DNA from 2 places in the Mesorhizobium sp. WSM4310 genome. Region 1 is predicted to be linked to the other one. Evidence: predicted binding sites of a transcription regulator. Region 1 holds the regulator's gene; the other holds the start of a gene.
The links. Region 1 encodes PhoB, which activates phosphate uptake and scavenging genes when phosphate is short. Its sites were predicted from a motif close to TGTCATNNANCTGTCAT; they were not measured.

Region 1 (7,302 bases):
CGCAGCTGATCTTTCCGGCGCTGGCTCGACCTTCATCTATCCGGTGTTCGCCAAGTGGGCCGACACCTACAAGAAGGACACCGGCATCGGCCTCAACTATCAGTCGATCGGTTCGGGCGGCGGCATCAAGCAGGTCATCGCCAAGACCGTGACCTTCGGCGCCACCGACAAGCCGATGTCCGACGCCGATCTGGAAAAGAACGGCCTCGTGCAGTTCCCGATGGTGATGGGCGGCATCGTGCCGATCATCAACCTGACCGGCGTCAAGCCGGGCGAACTCGTCCTCGACGGCAAGACGCTCGCCCAGATCTATCTCGGCGCCATCACCACCTGGGACGATGCCGCGATCAAGGCGCTGAACCCCGGTCTCACCCTGCCGTCGACCGCGATCGCCGTCGTGCATCGTTCGGACGGCTCGGGCACCACCTTCAACTTCACCAACTATCTGGTGAAGCTCTCGCCCGACTGGAAGGACAAGGTCGGTTCGGACTCCGCCGTCGAATGGCCGACGGGCGTCGGCGCCAAGGGCAGCGAAGGCGTTGCCAACACCGTCAAGCAGACGGACGGCGGCATCGGCTACGTCGAATACGCCTATGCCAAGCAGAACAACCTGTCCTACTCCAAGATGCTGAACGCAGCCGGCAAGGTCGTCGAGCCGTCGCTCGAATCCTTCGGCGCTGCCGCTTCGAATGCCGACTTCAAGGGCGCCAAGAACTTCAACGTCATCATCACCAACGAGCCCGGCGACACCACCTGGCCGATCGCTGCCTCGACCTGGGTCCTGATCCACAAGGCTCCGGATGATGCCGCTGCCACCGGCGAAGCCCTGAAGTTCTTTGCATGGGCCTACAAGGACGGCAAGGAAACCGCCAAGGCGCTCGACTACGTCTCGATCCCCGACAGCGTCGTCGACCTGGTCAAGGCTTCGTGGAAGGCCGACATCCAGGCCGGCGGCAAGCCCGTCTACGTTGGCGAGTAACATCCTCCAAAGGAGCGCCGCGCCCGCGGCGCTCCTTTTCCTTCAACCGAAAGAGCCGAGCTTGACATGAGCGCTGTCCAGGAAGCCTTGCCAGCCGTTAGAAGTTCGCGCGATGCCACCGTTCGACGGTTCGCACTGACCGACGCAATCTTCCACGCGACAACCCGCGCCGCCGCGATATTGGTGCTGGTCCTGCTCGGCGGCGTTGCGATCTCGCTGTTTGCCGGTTCCTGGCAAGCCCTGTCGACCTTCGGCTTTTCCTTCCTGACCAGCGAAAGCTGGAACCCGGTGACGGAGAAGTTCGGCGCCCTGGCGCCGATCTACGGCACCATCATCACCTCGGCCATCGCCATCCTGATCGCCGTGCCGCTCGGCATCGGCATTGCCATCTTCCTCACCGAGCTTTGCCCACGCCCGCTGCGGCGTCCGATCGGCATGGCGGTTGAACTGCTGGCGGGCATCCCTTCGATCATCTACGGCATCTGGGGCCTGTTCGTGCTGGCGCCGTTTCTGCAGACGACGGTGCAGCCCTTCATCATCAGCGTGTTCCACGGCATTCCGGGCCTCAACAGCCTGTTCGCAGGCCCTCCTTACGGCATCGGCCTGCTGACCTCGGCGATGATCCTGGCCATCATGATTCTGCCTTTCATCACCTCGATCACCAAGGACGTCTTCGATACGGTGCCGTCGGTGCTGAAGGAATCGGCCTATGGCATCGGCTGCACGACCTGGGAGGTCACGCGCCGGGTCGTCATTCCCTACACCCGCATCGGCATCATGGGCGGCGTCATGCTCGCCCTCGGCCGCGCCCTCGGTGAAACGATGGCGGTGACCTTCGTCATCGGCAACGCGCACCGCATCTCGACGTCGCTGTTTGCGCCGGCAACGACCATCTCGGCGACCATCGCCAACGAATTCACCGAAGCGGTCGGCGACCTCTACACTTCCTCGCTGGTCGCGCTCGGCCTCATCCTGTTCGTTATCACCTTCCTGATCCTTGCCATCGCCCGCTACATGCTGATGCGCATCGACGCCCGCACGGGAGCCTGACCGATGTCGACAGCCGCATCGCTTCACCAGAGCCGCAAGCGCAAGAATGGCGTGATGATGGCGCTGTGCGTCATCGCCGCCTGCATCGGCCTTGCCTGGCTGGCGTTGATCCTTGGCGCCTTGCTCTACAAGGGCCTGGCCGGCGTCTCCCTCTCGGTCTTCACGGAAATGACGCCGCCGCCCGGCGACGCCGGCGGCCTGCTCAATGCCATCTACGGCAGCATCGTGATGACCATCATCGGCATCATCGTCGGCACGCCGATCGGCGTGCTGGCCGGCACCTATATGGCCGAATATGGCCGCTTCTCGAAGCTCACCACGGTAGTGCGCTTCATCAACGACATCCTTCTGTCGGCGCCGTCGATCATCATCGGCCTGTTCGTCTATGAGCTGATGGTGCGGCCGATGGGGCATTTCTCGGCGATCGCCGGTGCCGTGGCACTCGCCATCCTGGTCATCCCCGTCGTCGTGCGCACCACCGAGGACATGCTCAACCTGGTGCCCAACGCCTTGCGCGAAGCCGGCACCGCGATCGGCGCGCCGCGCTGGGTGGTCATCCGCTCGGTTGCCTATCGTGCCGCGCTTTCGGGCATCGTCACCGGCATATTGCTGGCCATCGCCCGCATCTCCGGCGAAACCGCACCGCTTCTTTTCACGGCGCTGAACAACCAGTTCTGGTCGAGCAATCTCAACGCGCCGATGGCCAGCCTGCCTGTCACCATCTTCCAGTTCGCTCTCAGCCCCTATGAGGAATGGCAGCAGCTGGCCTGGACCGGTGCACTCATAATCACATTGACGGTTCTCGCGCTCAGCATCTTTGCGCGCAGCCTGACCGGACGCAGAGAGGACAAATGAGCCAGATGTTGTCTCCAGACATGACGATCGCCGCAGAGGCGGCGACCAAGGCCAAGATCGAGGTCAAGAACCTCAATTTCTACTACGGCCAGTCGAAGGCGCTGAAGGACATCACGCTGTCGCTGCCCGAGCGCAGCGTCACCGCCTTCATCGGCCCGTCGGGTTGCGGAAAGTCGACGCTGCTGCGCGTCTTCAACCGCATCTACGAGCTTTATCCCAAGCAGACCGCCGAGGGCCAGGTGCTGCTCGACGGCCAGAACGTTCTCGACCGCTCGCAGGACCTCAACCTGCTGCGCACCAAGATCGGCATGGTGTTCCAGAAGCCGACGCCGTTCCCGATGTCGATCTACGAGAACATCGCTTTCGGCGTCAGGCTCTACGAGAAGATCAGCAAGGCCGAGATGGACGGCCGCGTCGAGCAGGCGCTCAAGCGCGCGGCACTGTGGACCGAGGTCAAGGACAAGCTCAATGCTAGCGGCCTCAGCCTGTCGGGCGGCCAGCAGCAGCGGCTGTGCATCGCCCGCACCGTGGCGGTGAAGCCAGAAGTCATCCTGCTCGACGAGCCTGCCTCGGCGCTCGACCCGCTGTCGACCGCCAAGATCGAGGAGCTGATCGACGAGCTGCAGGCCGACTACACGATCGTCATCGTCACCCACAACATGCAGCAGGCGGCGCGCGTCTCGAAGCAGACCGCCTTCATGTATCTGGGCGAACTGGTCGAATTCGACCGCACCGAGAAGATCTTCACGTCGCCCCGCGAGAAGCGCACGCAAGACTACATAACCGGCCGCTTCGGCTGATCGCACGCATACGAGGACCAGGATCATGGCCGAACACACAGTCGCAGCCTTCGACGAGGATCTCGGACAGATCAGCAGGCTGATCAGCGACATGGGCGATCTCGCCGGCTCGATGGTCGGCGGCGCCACCAAGGCGCTGCTGAACTCCGACAATGCGCTCGCCCAGCGCGTCGTCTCCGACGACGCCATCATGGATGCGCGCCAGCGCGAACTCGACGACCGCGCCATCACGCTGATCGCCAAGCGCCAGCCGATGGCCGATGATCTGCGCCATGTCGTCGGCTCGATCCGCATGGCCGGCGATCTCGAACGCATTGGCGACCTTGCCAAGAACATCGCCAAGCGCGTCGGCACTGTCGGCCTCAGCGCCACGCCGCGCGACCTCTCGCATTCCATCGACGCCATGGCGCAGCTGGTGCTGATCCAGGTGCAGGGCGTGATCGAGGAGTATGCGGCGCGCGATGCCGCGGCACTGGCGAAGCTGCGCGCCGACGATGAGCGCATCGACGTCAAATACACCTCCGTCTTCCGCGAACTGCTGACCTATATGATGGAGGATCCGCGCAACATCACGGCTTGCACGCATCTGTTGTTCTGCGCCAAGAATCTCGAACGCATCGGCGACCACGTGACCAACATCGCCGAGAATGCGTACTATGTCCTGACCGGTACGCAGCTGCCCGCCAACCGTCCAAAACAGGACGAGACGGCGATGTCGGCGCCGGCGGCCTGAGCGCAGGGGTAACCAACCGATGATCGCACCACGCATCATGGTGGTGGAGGACGAGGAGCCGCTCGGCGTGCTCCTCCGCTACAATCTGGAATCGGAGGGTTACCAGGTCGAGGTGGTGACACGCGGCGACGAAGCCGAAATCCGCCTGCAGGAGAACGTGCCCGACCTGCTCGTGCTCGACTGGATGGTGCCGGCGGTATCCGGCATCGAACTCTGCCGGCGATTGCGGATGCGGCCCGAGACCGAGCGGCTGCCGATCATCATGCTGACCGCGCGGGGCGAGGAAAGCGACCGTGTACGCGGGCTTTCCACCGGCGCCGACGACTATCTGGTCAAGCCGTTCTCGACGCCGGAATTCATGGCCCGCATCAAGGCGCTGCTGCGCCGCGCCAAGCCGGAAGTGCTGTCCAGCGTGCTCAAGGTCGGCGATATCGTGCTCGACCGTGAATCGCACCGGGTCTACCGCAAGAAGAGCGAGATCCGGCTCGGGCCGACCGAATTCCGCCTGCTCGAATTCATGATGCGCCATCCTGGCCGCGTGTTCTCGCGCAGCCAGCTGCTCGACAATGTCTGGGGCGAGACGATCTACATCGACGAGCGTACCGTGGACGTGCATGTCGGCCGGTTGCGCAAGGCGGTCAACAATGGTCGCATGCCGGATGTCATCCGTACCATTCGTGGGGCGGGCTACGCGATCCGGGAAGACTAGAGCTTGCCTCATCCCGATAAAATCGGGATGAGGCTCCAAGATCGAAACTCCAATCAGCAGGTAGTCGCCAATGCCGTGAAGAGGGTGATCAGCGGACTTCGACTTCTCCCAACAGATGTTGCCGCCTCATCTCCTCTTCGACCCATACAGCAACGCGCTGGAGCTTTGAATGTTTGATGTCTCGAATGATCAGCTGCGTAGTGGCCGCGTCGACCTCGCCGATAATAATTTCGCCCCAGCCGTTGGTTCGCAGGAAGCGGTAGACGTCCTCGCCGAAGTTGCGAACACGATGGACGAGGCCGTAAAACTCGGCCTGATCTATGTTGAAGTTGATCACCAACGAACGGGACATCAGCAGATCATACAGGCAGACACATTGCCAATTGATGTCGCAACGGGCCGAACGCGGTCGTTCAGAATGATCGAGTTTCGCCCTGACCGTCAGGCAACGTTCTTTCCGGCACCCGTTCTTGCCTGCACGCCCGGCGCGAAAATCTCCTGGTCGACGAAGGTCAGCGCGCGCATGGCGCAACCTTCGCGGATCAGCGGCAGTTCGTTCGGTTCGGTGTCGAAGGAGATCGATTCCGAGTGCTGACCACCGGCGGTCTGGGCGATCGCCTCGCGCAATGCCGGCTCGATCAGATCGAAGGCGGCGGCGCTGACGCCGACCATGGCAACGGGCGCCGGATCGATCAGCGCGAACAGGCTGCCGAGGCCGTAACCCAGTGCCTCGCCGGCCTTGCGATAGGCTTCGCGCTCGGGCCCGTCCCGTTCCCGTGCCGTCGCGGCCAGCGCCCGCATCTGCGCGTCGCTGACATCGGCCACCGGCTCGGTGTCCTCGCCGAGCTGCCTGGCATTGCGCCAGATGGCGTAATTGCCGGCATAGGCCTCGACACAGCCGCGCCGCCCGCAGCGGCAGAGCGCGCCGCCGGGCCGATGGATCATGTGGCCGAACTCGCCGCCCGAGGAATGGGTGCCGGTGAACAGCTCGCCCTTCAGCACCAGCCCCATGCCGATGCCGTGCGAAAGCAGGATGGCGATGAAGTCGTCGCGGTAGCGCTCGGGATCGCGCCTGCGCAGCGCCACCGCCATCATGTTGCAGTCGTTTTCCATGGTGGCGGGGATGCCGAACTCGGCTTCGAGTATGTCGGCGAAGGCGATGTCGGTCTGCGGCGTGATCGGCGACCACAGCATCGCCCGGGCCTCGGTATCGGTGATGCCCTGGATCGCCAACGCGATGCGGGCGACGCTGCGCACGTCAATGTCGGGATCCTCGAGGCGCCGCCTTACGATGGCCACGCATTCGCCGATCAGCGCCTCGCGCGACATGGTCAGCGTGTCCAGCCGGCGCTGTTCTTCCGATATCACCTGGCCGGCATAGTCGATGACTGCGACCGACAGGAAATTCAGCGACAGCACCACGGTCATCACAGCCGCGGCCTCCGGAGTGAGGCCGAGGCCGACCTGCGGCCTGCCGCGTTTCAGCGCGCCGGCCTCGCTCGGCTTGCCCTCGGCCAGGATGCCTTCGCCGATCAGGTCTGAGGAAATCGCCGATATGGTCGAATGGCTGAGGCCGGTGGTCGCGGCGATCTCGGTGCGTGAGGGCCGGCCAGCCTGGCGCACGGCCGCGATCACCATCGCGCGGTTGCGCCGGCGCAGATCGTCGTGGCGGATTCCGACCGACATGTTTTTTCACATCCTCCCGGTCGCCGCGGTTCTTCCGGCCTCCCTCGAACGCTGCCGGCGACACGGTCAAATACTGGCAGAAGCGGCCGGTGCTGTCATTTATTTATTGCGAAGCTCGAAAAAAATTCAGAGGGACATCAAAATCCATCAGAATCGTTGTTGACAGCGTTCCGGTGTTGGATCAGTGTTTTTTCGAGGCTCGAAAAAATAGGGCCTCTGTGCCGGCCTTAGGGCCAGTTTGGTCGCGCCATACGCGGCGCAGGGAGGAATATCATGAAGAGATTCACGGCCGCCATCCTGGCGGGTGTCGCCATGTCGCTGACGCTTGCGTCGGTCGCGCAGGCGAAAGACAAGGTCATCGGCGTTTCGTGGTCCAACTTCCAGGAAGAGCGCTGGAAGACCGACGAGGCCGCCATGAAGAAGGCGATTGAGGCCGCCGGCGACAAGTACATTTCCGCCGACGCGCAGTCCAATCCCGGCAAGCAGCTTA
Region 2 (7,302 bases), on a different contig from region 1:
CCTCGATCTCTTCCTTGGTGCGATAGCGGTTGCGGTCGCTCTTGGAATGGCCGCGATGGCGGTAGGTCTTGGACTCGATCAACGTCGGCCCCTCGCCGGCGCGGGCGCGCTCGACGGCCTTGTACGAGGCCTCGGCGACCTCCGAGAAAATGTTGCCGTTGACGATGACGCCGGGCATCGAATAGGCGGCAGCGCGGTCGGCGATGTTCTTGACCGCGGTCGAACGGGCGGTCGAAGTCGACATGCCGTAGCCATTGTTCTCGCAGACGAAGATGACCGGCAGCTTCCAGACCGCCGCCATGTTGAGCGCCTCGTGGAAGGCGCCTTCATTGTTGGCGCCGTCGCCGAAGAAGGAGACGACGACCTTGCCGGTCTTCATCATCTTGGAGGAGAGTGCCGCCCCGACGGCGATCGGAATGCCGCCGCCGACGATGCCGTTGGCGCCGAGATTGCCCTTGGCGACATCGGCGATGTGCATCGAACCGCCGCGGCCCTTGCAGTAGCCGGTGGTCTTGCCGAAGAACTCGGCGAACATGCGCTTGACCTCGGCGCCCTTGGCGATGCAGTGGCCATGGCCGCGATGCGTCGAGGTGATCTGGTCATCCTCGCCAAGCGGCATGCAGATGCCCATGGCGCTGGCTTCCTGGCCGATCGACAGGTGCATGGTGCCGTGGATCAGGCCGCGCGTGTAGCTCTCCTCCGCGCCCTCTTCGAAGCGGCGGATGAGGTACATCTTGTAGAGCACCTGCTTGAGCTGCTCGGCGCTGTACTGGCGATAGACGAAAGGCAGGTTGGCGCGACTGTCCGCGACGGCTTTGCTGGCTCCGGCCATGATCAGGCTCCCACGATTCCGTAGACGAGCTTGTCCTGGCGGGCGCGCAGTTCGGCGATCTTGGAGCCCGGGGCCGGGGCGGCATTGGCATAGGTGATAAGCTCGCCCTTCTTGATCGGCGCGGTGACCGAGCCGCCCTGCAGCAGCCCGCAGGGAATGGCCCTGGCGGCATGCGCTTCCGGCGCCGTCATGATCCAGGCGCGGTAGCAATATTCGCCGATCGCATCGAGCTTCTCGCCGGGCTGCATGTCTTTCTTGGCCACGGCGGCGACTTCGGCCACGGGCTTGGCCAGCGGCACCATGTCGGCTTTGCCGTAAAGCACGACGCGGGCGCAGGTCAGCGGCACTTCGAGCGAGGTCAGGTGATAGGGGCGGTGGAAGGTGAAATACGGGCCCTTGCCCATCTTCAAATCTTCCATGCGCTCCGAAATGCGCGGATGCGACATGTCGGCGACGACGAAGACGCCGGGCGCCACGCCCTTGCCGATCGAGTAGTCGACGACGCCGACCCTGGACAGCACGCCGCCATCCTTTTCAGGCACCAGTACTTTCGAGAGCTCGCCGAGAGTCGCGGCGGGGCCATGCATGCCGGCCTTGTCGGGCACCAGCCCGGTGGCATTGGCGATCGCCGCCATCTCGACCATGGTTTTCGAACCGTCGACGAATTCCACCAGCATGCGCACATTCATATGCCTGCGCCTGGCCTCCTCCTCGTAGGCCGGCGGCGTGGCGTCGATGTTGAGCGGATTGTTCTTGCCCTTGCCGGCGGCGACGATGGGATGGCCCATGGCCGAGACGAATTCGATCAGCTCCATGCAGGAGGACGGCTCGTCGCCGGCGCCCAGCGAATAGGTGACGCCCAGCCGGTCGGCCTCGCTCTTCAGATAGGCGCCGATGGTGACGTCGGCCTCGACATTCATCATCACCAGATGCTTGCCATGCTCCATGGCGCGCAGGCCGATCTCGGCGCCGACGGCGGGAACGCCGGTCGCGTCGATCACCACGTCGATCAGATCATTGTTGATGACCAGGCTGGCGTCATTGGTGACCGCCACCTTGCCGGCCTCCATGGCAGCCGTCATCGCCGAAGCGTTCGACACTTCACGCGCATGGCCGGTTTCCTGGAAGGCGATGTCCACCGCCTTGCTGGCGGCCGGCAGGTTCAGTTCCGAGATCGCGCCGATCTCGATGCCGGACATATGGGCGACGCGGGTGACGATGTCGGTTCCCATCTCGCCGGAGCCGATCAGGCCGATGCGGATGGGCTTGCCCGATTTGCCGCGCTCATCGAGATCGCGGGCAAGGCCCGTCAACGAAATATTGGAAGCCATACCGCTCATTCCTCCCACATTGCAGGCTTGTTCATTCGCTTGACGGGTATTGAACATCTGTATTTCTGTCAAGACTAATGTCCAAATCCGAATGCTTTTTGACGTCGCTGCGCAGACTGCGAACAAGTGTAAAAGCCCGCAGCCGCGACGGCGGCACAGGACTTGTCCACCGGCCATGGCGACTGTGTCGTCAGGACCGCTATCCAGGGATGGACGGCCTTACGGAGCCCGGTCAGCAGCGCCGACGGGAAAATCGTGAAAATGCACGATCGCCCCCTCCGCATCGATCAAGATCACGGCATAGGCGGGCGGCTCGTGCCCCAGGCTCCAGCTCTGCGAAAAATCGAGCGCGGTCTGGTGGTTGGTGCTGCGCAGCGTGCTGACCGGTATGCCGCGCCAGCTGCCGGCGATCTGCCGGTGGACATGGCCGGCGAAGATATGGCGGACATTGCCGTGGCGCGACAGCACGTCATGGAAGGCATCGGCGTCCGCAAGCCTGACCTCATCGAGCACCGGCATGTGTATCCGGAACGGCGGGTGATGCATGAACAGGAAGACCGGCCGGTTGCCCGCCTCTTGCAGCCGTTCGTCGAGCCAGTCGAGGCGCGCCGGGCAGAGCCTGCCCTCGACATGGCCGCTGTCTGCACGAACCCCTGCTCGGCGGCGGCATCGGGGAACATTTCGAGGAAAAGCGCCCGGTCGTCATGGTTGCCGAGCATCAGCCGGCAGGGCGGCGAAAATCGCGCCAGCCCGTCCCGCAACGCCGCATAGGCCGCACGCTCGCCGTCATTGGTTAGGTCGCCCGAGATCACCACCAGTTCGACATCGCCATGGTTCTTGCCGATGTCGGCCAGGCAGGCCTCCAGCCTTGCGAGCGGATCGGAACCGTAGAGCAGCCCACCCGGCGTCATCAGATGCGGGTCGGAGAGCTGGATGATTTTCATGGAACTGTCCGTACCCTTCCCGCCGGCGCCGCGGGGCGCCGGCCAGAACACGCAACGCTCGATTGCCCCTCTACTGTGCCGTCCAGCCGCCGTCCATCGGCAAGGTCGTGCCGGTGATCTGCCTGGCGGCATCCGAGCACAGGAACAGCGTCAGCGCGGCAAGTTCCTCGACGGTGACGAATTCTTTCGTCGGCTGTGCGGCGAGCAGCACGTCATGCTTGACCTGTTCCTCGGTCATGCCGCGCGCCTTCATCGTGTCGGGGATCTGCTTTTCGACCAGTGGCGTCCAGACATAGCCGGGCGCGATGGCGTTGACTGTGATGCCGTCCTGCGCGACTTCCAGCGCCACCGTCTTGGTCAGCCCTGCAATGCCATGCTTGGCCGACACATAGGCCGATTTGAACGGCGAGGCGACCAGCGCGTGCGCCGAAGCCGTGTTGATGATGCGGCCCCATTTGCGCGCCTTCATGCCCGGCACCGCAGCCTTGATGGCATAGAAGGCCGCCAGAAGATTGATGCGGATGATGGCTTCCCATTTGTCGTCGGGAAACTCCTCGATCGGCGCGACATGCTGGATGCCGGCATTGTTGACCAGGATATCGAGGCTGCCGAACGCCGCCTCGGCATCATGCACCATGGCGCTCACCGCCGCCCCATCCATCATGTTGGCGTCGGAGTAGCGGCACTTGACGCCGAAATCCCTCTCGATGCCCGAGCGCTCCTGCTCGATGGCCGTGGGGTCGCCAAGACCATTGATGGTGACGTTGGCGCCCTCGGCGGCGAAAGCGCGGGCAATGGCCAGGCCGATACCGCTGGTCGAGCCGGTGACGAGGGCATTCTTCGAAGACAGGGAACCCATGGTGATCTCGCGAGAGGTGGGAGGGGAATGACAGCATATAATTGTGCGTCGCAACATGACAATGACAGAGCCATGTGTCGATGCGATTACAGCCAGACGACAGCGCCGGCACGGCCTCGCCCCGCCGCGAAACCACGGTCGTTTGGCTGACACGGCACTGTCATGGTGCCGTGCAACATAATCGGTTGCGCATTCGCGCGGTCATTCCTGAACGAAATTCATCCGACAGAACCTTGGGGGTGCAGCTTGGAAATCGCCGATGTCGTGAAGCGCGCCCATGCGATGCCGCTGACCAACCCGTCCTTCCCGCCAGGTCCCTATCGGTTCTTCGACCGCGAATACATCATCATCACCTATCGCACGACACGCGAGGCGCTGGAGGCCGTCGTGCCGGCGCCGCTGGAGATCGACGAACCGCTGGTCAAGTATGAATTCATCCGCATGCCCGACTCCACCGGCTTCGGCGACTACACCGAGACCGGCCAGGTCATTCCGGTGAGGTACAAGGGCCAGCATGGCGGCTATGTCCATTCGATGTATCTCGACGACGACGCGCCGATCGCCGGCGGCCGCGAGCTGTGGGGCTTTCCGAAGAAACTGGCCAATCCCAAGATCATCCATGAAGGCGAGGTGATCGTCGGCACGCTGCATTATGGCAGCGTTCTGTGCGCCACCGGCACGATGGGCTACAAACACCGGGAAGCTGATCATGATTCCGTGCTCGCCGCGCTCGCCGCGCCCAATTTCCTGATCAAGATCATCCCGCATGTCGACGGCGGCCCGCGTATCTGCGAGCTGGTGCGCTATTACCTCACCGACATCACGCTGAAGGAGGCCTGGACGGCGCCAGCGGCGCTTGATCTCAGGCCCCACGTCATGGCCGACGTGGCCAAGCTGCCGGTGCTCGACATCGTCTCCGCCGTCCACTTCAAGGCCGATTTGACGCTTGGGTTGGGCGAGGTTGTCCACGACTATCTTGCCGATCACAGCCGGCTCGCAACCAGCACAACCCAGCCGGAGAAAATTCGTGCTTGAACGCTATCGAAACAAGGAAGCCGCGGCCACGATCGCGGAGATCTCGGCGCAATATGACCGCATCGCTTTGGTGTTCCAGGGCGGCGGCGCGCTCGGCGCCTACCAGGCCGGCGTCTATCAGGCGCTGGCCGATGCCGGCTGCGAGCCGAGCTGGCTGTCCGGCGTGTCGATCGGCGCCATCAACGCCTCGATCATCGCCGGCAACGAGTCCAGCCGCCGCCTGCAGCGGCTCGAACAGTTCTGGCAGACCATCTCGGGCCGCAAGATCTGGGCTTATACGCCGGAAGGCGACATCTACCGCGACATCCGCAACCGTACCTCGTCGTGGATGACCATGACCATGGGCCAGCCCGGCTTCTTCAAGCCGCGCAATCCCAACCCCTGGTTCGAGCATCCCGGCGCCGAGGGCGCCACCAGCTTCTACGACACCGCCGAGCTGAAGGACACGCTGGAGAGCCTGATCGATTTCGACATCCTCAACGACGGCAAGAAACGGCTGAGCGTCGGCGCGGTCAATGTGCGGACCGGCAACTTCGTCTATTTCGATACCGACAAGGTCCGCATCGGGCCCGAGCACATCATGGCCAGCGGCGCGCTGCCGCCGGCCTTTCCGTCGGTCCGCATAGAAGGCGAGTACTATTGGGACGGCGGCATCGTCTCCAACACGCCGCTGCAATATCTGCTCGACCAGGAAGAGGACCGTTCGTCGCTGGTGTTCCAGGTCGACCTGTTCAGCGCGCGCGGCGTGCTGCCGCGCAGCATGCCGGACGTGCTGTCGCGCCACAAGGACATCATGTATTCCAGCCGCACGCGCCAGAACACCGACAATTTCAAGCGCATTCATGGCCTGAAGATGCGCCTGCTCGAGGCGCTGAAGCGCGTGCCCAAGGAGCAGCTGACGCCGGCGGAAGAAGCGCTGATCGCGGACTATTCGGATGCCGGCCTGGTCAACATCGTGCACCTGATCTACCAGCACAAGGGCTATGAAGGTCACGCCAAGGACTACGAGTTCTCCGGCACCTCGATGCGCGAGCATTGGGACACGGGCCTGGAAGACACGCAACGCACCTTGCGCCATCGCAAATGGCTGACACTGCCGACCAATGCCGACGGCGTCACCATCCACGATCTGCACCGCGAAGACCCGACCTGACATTTGCGTCCAGGACAAGCGGAGCAATCTTACGGAATCCTTCGCCGGTTGATCAACCGGCGCGGCGCATCGTGCCTATCAGAAGCGCTGCCAGGCATGCGGGACAAGGATGCGATCCGCCTGGCCGTCACCATGAGTTCCGCGGCAGGTCGGCGAAACTACGGTGCGACCGCGTAGGCACGCCTTCGAGCAAGCCCGGCCGGACTGTGAAGTTCTTCTTCACAGCCTATCAAGATTGTCGCGGATATTGGCTCGCTGAAAGCGGGCGTACATTTGAGCAGGCAAATGCGCTAGCGCGTTTCACCGTTTCATGGAAACGGCGAACCGCTCTAACTCTTTGTTTTGACGCAATTCCAGACGGAAAACCGCTCACACTTTTCCTGGAATTGCCCTGGGCTTAATGGAGTACCGCTGATGACCGTCGAAGCTGTTTCCCCTGCTATCGTTCCGTCGCGTGACGCCTGGCGCGGCCTGCTCTGGTTTGCGCCGCTCACGTTGCTTTGGCTTCTGGTGATCTACAGATGGCCGGCGATCCCGGCCACCGGCATTCCGACCACGGCCCACCAGCTCGCGGCCCACGGGCTCATCGCGCTGGGATTGTGGCTCGGCCTCGAACACACGAGCCTGACGCCAGCTCAACGCCGCACGACCTGGCTGGCGATCATGATCCCGGACACGCTGTGGCTCGCCTTCGCCTGGAGCGCCGCGATCAACGGCTTCTTCCACGCGGACACCGCGTCTTTTCCGGTATTGCCATCGGCGATCTTCCTGCCGGTGATCATCGGGGCGCCGCTCCTGCTGCTCTCGAAGCGGATCGGGCTGGTGCTCGATGCGATGCCAGCGCGCTGGCTCGTGATGCTTCAGCTCTACCGCGTGTTCGGCACCTGGGCTATCGCGGCCTGGCTGCGTGGCACACTGCCTGGCGTTTTCGCAGCGCCGGCAGGCATCGGCGACATGCTGACCGGTTTGTTCGCGTTGCCGGCTGCGATCGCAGTGGCGACCGGCACAGACAAAGGCCGGAGGGCGGCAACTCTCTGGAACATCCTCGGGCTTGCCGACTTCGCTGTCGCGATCACCATGGGCATGATCACCTCGCCCGGCCCATTGCAGTTGATTGTCCCGGATGTGCAGAGCATCGGCGCAGGCGA

Region 2: the regulator PhoB is predicted to act here: its motif matches at 4,052-4,068, upstream of FJV80_RS12845 (acetoacetate decarboxylase).

The regions. Positions count from the first base shown of each region.
Region 1 is NZ_VFTA01000047.1:894-8,195, reverse strand. It holds gene pstS (phosphate ABC transporter substrate-binding protein PstS) at 1-979, shown strand, start outside; gene pstC (phosphate ABC transporter permease subunit PstC) at 1,046-2,029, shown strand; gene pstA (phosphate ABC transporter permease PstA) at 2,033-2,884, shown strand; gene pstB (phosphate ABC transporter ATP-binding protein PstB) at 2,881-3,684, shown strand; gene phoU (phosphate signaling complex protein PhoU) at 3,710-4,417, shown strand; gene phoB (phosphate regulon transcriptional regulator PhoB) at 4,437-5,126, shown strand; gene FJV80_RS30875 (hypothetical protein) at 5,215-5,478, opposite strand; gene FJV80_RS30870 (ROK family protein) at 5,568-6,812, opposite strand; gene xylF (D-xylose ABC transporter substrate-binding protein) at 7,086-7,302, shown strand, end outside.
Region 2 is NZ_VFTA01000009.1:143,533-150,834, forward strand. It holds gene FJV80_RS12825 (thiamine pyrophosphate-dependent dehydrogenase E1 component subunit alpha) at 1-832, opposite strand, end outside; gene FJV80_RS12830 (NAD(P)H-dependent oxidoreductase) at 835-2,163, opposite strand; gene FJV80_RS35000 (hypothetical protein) at 2,383-2,682, opposite strand; partial or broken gene FJV80_RS35695 (metallophosphoesterase) at 2,913-3,239, opposite strand; gene FJV80_RS12840 (3-hydroxybutyrate dehydrogenase) at 3,178-3,966, opposite strand; gene FJV80_RS12845 (acetoacetate decarboxylase) at 4,213-5,001, shown strand; gene FJV80_RS12850 (patatin-like phospholipase family protein) at 4,994-6,154, shown strand; gene FJV80_RS12855 (MFS transporter) at 6,569-7,302, shown strand, end outside.